DNA from 3 places in the Serratia sp. BNK-23 genome. Region 1 is predicted to be linked to each of the others. Evidence: predicted binding sites of a transcription regulator. Region 1 holds the regulator's gene; each other region holds the start of a gene.
The links. The regulator LexA, encoded in region 1, represses DNA repair genes until DNA is damaged. The targets are predictions, from matches to a motif close to TNCTGTATGTACATACAGNA.
Positions count from the first base shown of each region.

Region 1 (2,272 bases):
ACCCCGGCCAACAGCGCCAGCAGCAGCGGTTGCATAAAGGCGCGCGCCAGCGCCTGGGGGTTCTGCGCCCCCAGCGCTTGCGCCGCCAGGCCGGTAGTGCTCATGCGCAGGAACAGCAGCAGCATGAACAGGAAGTTGGTCGCCACCGCACCGATCGCCACGCCCCCCAGATAAATGGGGCTGTCGAGGTGGCCGATCACCGCGGTGTCCACCAACCCGAGCAGCGGCACGGTAATATTGGAGAAGATCATCGGCAGGGCGAGGCGCCACAGGGCTTTATCGGTGTCGCTGGTGAAAGCGGAAATCAGGCGCATGATGGGATGTTCCTGTGACTGAGTGACAAAGGGCGAAGTCAGAAACAAAAACGCCCCAAAACAGGGGCGATTGATACAGGGAGCGGCGGTGATGGCGCGGCGATTAAATCCAGTCGCCGTTGCGGATCACGCCGACCGCCAGCCCTTCGATAGTGAAATTCTGCTGACGCAGATCGACCACGATCGGTTGGAATTCGTTGTTCTCCGGCAGCAGTTCAACCACGTTGCCGTGCTTTTTCAAGCGCTTGACCGTCACTTCGTCTTCGATCCGCGCGACCACGACCTGGCCGTTGCGCACGTCTTGCGTTTTGTGCACCGCCAGCAGATCGCCGTCCAGAATGCCAATGTCGCGCATTGACATGCCGTTCACCCGCAGCAGGAAATCGGCGCTCGGTTTAAACAGGGAAGGATCCACCTGGTAGTGCCCTTCGATGTGCTGCTGCGCCAGCAGCGGCTCGCCGGCGGCGACGCGGCCGATCAGCGGCAGCCCTTCTTCTTCTTCCATCAGCAGACGGATACCGCGCGAGGCACCGGAGACGATTTCGATCACGCCTTTGCGTGCCAGCGCCTTCAGGTGCTCTTCGGCGGCGTTAGGCGAACGGAACCCCAGACGCATCGCGATCTCGGCACGCGTTGGCGGCATGCCCGTTTGCGAAATGTGCTCGCGAATCAGATCGTAGACCTCTTGCTGTCTGGTAGTTAGTGCTTTCATTCCGCCCCCTGTTTGTTTATACAGTCTTGCTGTGAGTATATACAGGTAAGCGCGGATTGGGAACCGAAGAATAAATAAAAATCAGTCAGTAGGCGCTTTTCGTCAGCCGAAATGCTGCCATAAGACCGTGCCCCAAACGAACAGCGCCAGCACGATCGCCAGCGACACCGCCGCCGATCCCATGTCCTTGGCCCGCCCGGACAGCTCGTGATGTTCGCTGCCGATGCGATCCACCACCGCCTCGATCGCGCTGTTCAGGATCTCGACGATCATCACCAGCGCTACCGATCCGATCAATAAAATGCGCGCTATCGCACCCACATCCAGCCAGACAGCCAGTATGATAGCCAGAAGGGTGACCACCAGTTCCTGGCGGAAAGCCGCTTCGTGCTGCCAGGCGGCGGATAGCCCTTTATAAGAATAGCCGGCTGCCTTGATGATGCGGGTCAGTCCGGTTGCTTGGTTTGCCATGTTTTCGTGCCTTTCTCAGAGGTCGGTCATAATAAAAAGAGTCTAGAACAGTCCGCGCTGACGGCTCTCGGTTTTCGAACACCACAGATCTGCTACCCGGTTTCTGGTATGCTTGCGGCGCATTGCTAACAAGAGGCTTCACGTTGTTATGTCAGGTTGGCGTAAAATTTATTATAAAATATTGAATTTACCACTTAAATTGTTGGTAAGAAGTAAGGTCATCCCTTCAGATCCGGTTACCGAGCTAGGGTTGGATCCCTCACGGCCGATTTTGTATGTTTTACCTTACAATTCCAAGGCGGATTTGCTGACGCTGCGCACCCAGTGCCTGGCGCAGGATCTGCCCGATCCGCTCAACTCGCTGGAGATCGACGGCACCGTGCTGCCGAGCTACGTGTTCATTCACGACGGCCCGCGCGTATTCCGCTATTACACCCCAAAAGAAGAGTCGGTAAAGCTGTTCCACGACTATCTGGATCTGCATCGCAGCAACCCGGATCTCGACATTCAGATGCTGCCGGTTTCGGTGATGTTCGGCCGTTCGCCGGGCCGCGAAGGCCACGGCACGCCGCACCTGCGTCTGTTGAACGGCGTGCAGAAATTCTTCGCCGTGCTGTGGCTCGGCCGCGACAGCTTCGTGCGTTTCTCCAACACCGTGTCGCTGCGCCGCATGGCTACCGAACACGGCACGGATAAAACCATCGCGCAGAAACTGGCGCGCGTGGCGCGCATGCACTTCTCGCGTCAGCGCCTGGCCGCGGTGGGCCCGAGTCTG
Region 1 covers NZ_CP179900.1:310,832-313,103, reverse strand. Annotated here, with positions in the region: gene dinF (MATE family efflux transporter DinF) at 1-314, opposite strand, end outside; gene lexA (transcriptional repressor LexA) at 418-1,026, opposite strand; gene ACMGF9_RS01450 (diacylglycerol kinase) at 1,129-1,497, opposite strand; gene plsB (glycerol-3-phosphate 1-O-acyltransferase PlsB) at 1,646-2,272, shown strand, end outside.

Region 2 (2,272 bases), 550 kb from region 1:
CAGCATGGCGGCGGCCAAGCCCATTCGGCGAGCTTTGTTCTGTTGCGCTTTGGGCAGCTTCGCCACCACCAGCGACAGAAAAATGATGTTATCAATACCCAGTACGATCTCAAGAATGGTTAGCGTACCTAACGCTAACCAGGCATTGGGATCCATAATCCATTCGAACATTGCCCGACACACCTTAATACTTAATAATGCAAAGCGTGAATTATACGCGTTTATCGTGGCGCTGACAGGTTTAGCTAAACCAGAGTTAAACGAAATCGCTTAGATTGAGAAATGTCTTGCCAGCAGCGCGCCGGTAAAACCCTTTTTCAGATAGAAACCGCGCGGCAGCGTCATGATAGGTTGCCCCTGTTCGCCGATGGCTTCGGTGAGCGCCTTGTTGTTGGCCGCTTTGGGGCGCAGTTGCAGCACTTCGCCGTGGCGTGCGGTGATGCGTTCTACGTGACCGAGCACAATCAGATCCATCAGCTCTTCCCAATCGCGGCGCAGCATCTCTTCTTCAGCAAGGCTCGGGCTCCATAGCAGCGGCGAACCGACGCGGCGCTGCGCCAGCGGGATTTGCCGTTCGCCTTCTACCGGTATCCACAACACGCGCGCCAGCTTGTGGCGAACGTGGCTGCTGGCCCAGGTGACGCCGCTGTTGCCGGTGAGTGGGGCGACGCAGACGAAAGTGGTCTCCAGCGGTTTGCCGGCGGCGTCGACAGGAATGGTTTTCAGCTCAATGCCCAGCTCAGGAAAATCCTGTTCCGGTTTGCTGCCGGCCATGGCGCCGAGATACAGCTCCAGCAGCATGCCCACCCAGCCTTTATCGCGTTTCAGATCCTTGGGGATCGGCAATTGCGCGCGGGCGGCCAGTTCGCCAAAACTGAAGCCGGCCAGCGCCTGAGCGCGCTCGAACAGCTGCCGTTCATTTTCCGGCGGGGGCGGCAGAGGGGATAAAAACGCCATAAATCAAGCCTGTTGAATTTGGTTGAAAAACGTACTGCATAGATACACGGGAAACGCTAACCCCAGTCGCCTGGGGAAAAGAATAATAGTAGCATGATTTTACATGACTTTTTTTCTTTCCTTGCGCGGGCGACAATGCACTTGCGGGGCTTGTTCACCTGAAGCCACCGACAATAAACAGGATCTTACACCTATTTATCCACAGATTTATGGGATAACCCAAATTTTTACCGATCACTGGTTCAATTTACAGCCTTGACTCAGGCGGATTTTTACGAATTTGTCCGTTTTGTGCGTAACTTGCCCGGATAATCTGTGGATAAAAACGGCGTTGGTGGATCTTTCGCCAAGGTAAGATCCTTACCGTGCATAGATCACATTTTTGCCCTGTAAATCACTGTGGGGTATTGGTTAACTGTATGTTTTTAAGTTTAATATTTGTTTTTAGGTATGAGGGGGGATTTTAGGGGACGAGAGTTTTACCGGCTTATCCCTCGAGTTCTGCACACACCTATCCACAGAAAAAGTGAATAAAACCGGTCTGAAAGGCTAGGGTATGTTTATAACTTTGCCTATATCTGTGAGTTATTCCAATGTTATCCGGCCCGCAGCGCCGTAAAGCAGTGGTTTACCGCCTGTAGCTTGTGTGAAACAATCAGGACATCTATGCGAATTTAAGCTTATCGAGGTAGTCCGGTGATCGATGATGATGGCTACCGCCCGAATGTTGGTATCGTAATCTGTAATCGTCAGGGGCAGGTCCTATGGGCCCGCCGTTACGGTCAGCACTCCTGGCAGTTTCCCCAAGGTGGGATTAACCCTGGCGAAACTGCGGAGCAGGCGATGTACCGTGAGCTGTTCGAAGAAGTGGGGCTGAGTAAAAAGGATGTGCGCATCCTGGCTTCGACCCGCAACTGGTTGCGCTATAAATTGCCGAAACGTTTGGTGCGTTGGGACACAAAGCCGGTTTGTATCGGCCAAAAGCAAAAATGGTTTTTGTTGCAGCTACTGTGCAATGACGCTGATATCAATATGCAGCGCAGCAGCACGCCGGAGTTCGACGGTTGGCGCTGGGTGAGCTTCTGGTATCCGGTGCGCCAGGTGGTGTCGTTCAAACGCGACGTCTACCGCCGGGTGATGAAAGAATTCGCCGTGACCGTGATGCCGATGCAAGAGCAGGCGGCGCCGCGGCAGGCCCCCGCTTATCGCCGAAAGAGAGGTTAAGTTAAGCCGACTATGCTCACGCGCTTGCGAGAAATTGTAGAGAAGGTGGCCGCGGCGGCCAGTCTGACGGATGCGCTGGATCTGCTGGTCA
Region 2 covers NZ_CP179900.1:863,703-865,974, forward strand. Annotated here, with positions in the region: gene ACMGF9_RS04090 (TerC family protein) at 1-171, opposite strand, end outside; gene mutH (DNA mismatch repair endonuclease MutH) at 271-957, opposite strand; gene rppH (RNA pyrophosphohydrolase) at 1,654-2,181, shown strand; gene ptsP (phosphoenolpyruvate--protein phosphotransferase) at 2,194-2,272, shown strand, end outside.
Region 2: mutH (DNA mismatch repair endonuclease MutH) is a predicted target of LexA. The motif match lies at 990-1,009, and genes of this name have one in related genera.

Region 3 (2,272 bases), 1.8 Mb from region 1:
GGCGAATTTCCCGAGTGTGGCAATGTCTGGAACAAGATGCCGTCCGTCCGATGAGCCAGAGCAAGGTCTACGGTGGACGGAATGACAGTCAATATGTTGTTAAAAACGACGCTTGTGACGACTTGGTGTCGTTCTTGCGCTTTTACTGGCGATAGCACCGCGAGGGGTACACGCTGTGGCTGGCAGCGCATCACGCCGCCGCACCGCATTGATACGCAGGAAGATAAAGCAACTCTCAGGCCAGTTTTACCGCCGGGTGAAAACGGGGATTGTTATCGCCTTGTTAACCGCTAATCAGGCCTGACGCGCTCTGCCGCGGCGGCCTGAAAATACGCGGGGAAGTTAACCCGGACGTTTTTTGCACTCTTGTGGTGCTCTGCGGTGAGGGCGTGGTGCAAGGCATTGCGCCGCCGTCAAGCGCGATCCGCGAGAAAGGGGCCGATGCGATTTTGGCAATGGGGATTTTTAGTATTAATCGGCATAAACAAAGCGATATTTTTATGAAAAAATAACTAAAAAAGCCATTTTGGCGAGTGTAAAGGGCGAAAAGCTTTCTTTCTGTAACTCCCGCCCCGGGCGGGGCGGTGAGAGTTATCCACTATTCCTGTGGATAACCTTGTGCATTAGATTTAGAAAAACGCTGTAAAGCGAGAGCGGACGCGGGTTCTGTTCGCTTTGCCCGCATTCTCGTCTTTTTATTAAAAATGTTATATATCAATAGATTAATTAAAATCAATACACAAGGGTATTGATCAGGTCTCTATGTATGATTTTTCGACGCGGTGCTATCAATAAGTTAATTTTCGGCAAGTTCTGGGGATAAATCTGTTATTGACAATAAAAATGTCACCCGGCTGTAACCTCACGGTGCAACGGCATCGCCGCCGTGCCGGGCGCAGCGACGAATCCGCTTGAAGCTGGTTTTATATCCAGTATCATGGGCACTGGCGCAAATCGCCGACACTTTCCATAATTAGGGGCCATATCCGGCGCAGAGCCGGCTGGCCGCCTGAGCGCGCGCATCTCCACAGGGTAGCCGAGCAATGAGTAAACTTTTCAAACTGCATTCCGAGTTCAAACCGGCCGGCGATCAGCCGGAAGCCATCCGCAAGCTGGAAGAGGGGCTGGAAGACGGCCTGGCGCACCAGACGCTGCTGGGGGTCACCGGTTCGGGCAAGACATTCACCATCGCCAACGTGATAGCCGATCTGAATCGGCCGACCATGGTGCTGGCGCCGAACAAGACGCTGGCGGCGCAGCTGTACGGCGAGATGAAAGCGTTTTTCCCTGAGAATGCGGTGGAATACTTCGTCTCCTACTACGACTACTACCAGCCGGAAGCCTACGTGCCCAGCTCCGACACCTTCATTGAAAAAGACGCTTCGGTGAACGAGCACATCGAGCAGATGCGTCTTTCCGCCACCAAGGCGTTGCTGGAGCGGCGCGACGTGGTGGTGGTGGCGTCGGTGTCGGCGATCTACGGTCTGGGCGATCCGGATCTTTACCTGAAGATGATGCTGCACCTGACCCAGGGGATGATCATCGATCAGCGCTCCATTTTGCGCCGCCTGGCGGAGCTGCAGTATTCCCGCAACGATCAGGCTTTCCAGCGCGCCACCTTCCGCGTGCGCGGCGAGGTGATCGACATCTTCCCGGCGGAATCGGACGAGCTGGCGCTGCGCGTCGAGCTGTTCGACGAAGAAGTGGAACGGCTGTCGCTGTTCGATCCGCTGACCGGGCAGATTGAGCAGGTGGTGCCGCGTTTTACCATTTACCCGAAGTCGCACTACGTGACGCCGCGCGAGCGGATCATGCAGGCGATGGAAGAGATCAAGGTCGATCTGGCGGACCGCCGCAAGGTGCTGCTGGCCAACAACAAGCTGCTGGAAGAGCAACGCCTGACGCAGCGCACCCAGTTCGATCTGGAGATGATGAACGAGCTGGGCTACTGCTCGGGCATCGAAAACTACTCGCGCTACCTTTCCGGGCGTGCCGAGGGCGAGCCGCCGCCGACGCTGTTCGACTACCTGCCGGCGGACGGCCTGCTGGTGGTCGACGAATCCCACGTCACCATTCCGCAGATCGGCGCGATGTTCAAAGGCGACCGCGCGCGCAAGGAAACGCTGGTGGAGTACGGCTTCCGTCTGCCGTCGGCGCTGGACAACCGCCCGCTGCGCTTCGAGGAGTTCGAGGCGCTGGCGCCGCAGACCATCTATGTTTCCGCCACGCCGGGCAAATATGAGCTGGAGAAATCCGGCGGCGATCTGATCGA
Region 3 covers NZ_CP179900.1:3,614,028-3,616,299, reverse strand. Annotated here, with positions in the region: gene uvrB (excinuclease ABC subunit UvrB) at 1,044-2,272, shown strand, end outside.
Region 3: uvrB (excinuclease ABC subunit UvrB) is a predicted target of LexA. The motif match lies at 916-935, and genes of this name have one in related genera.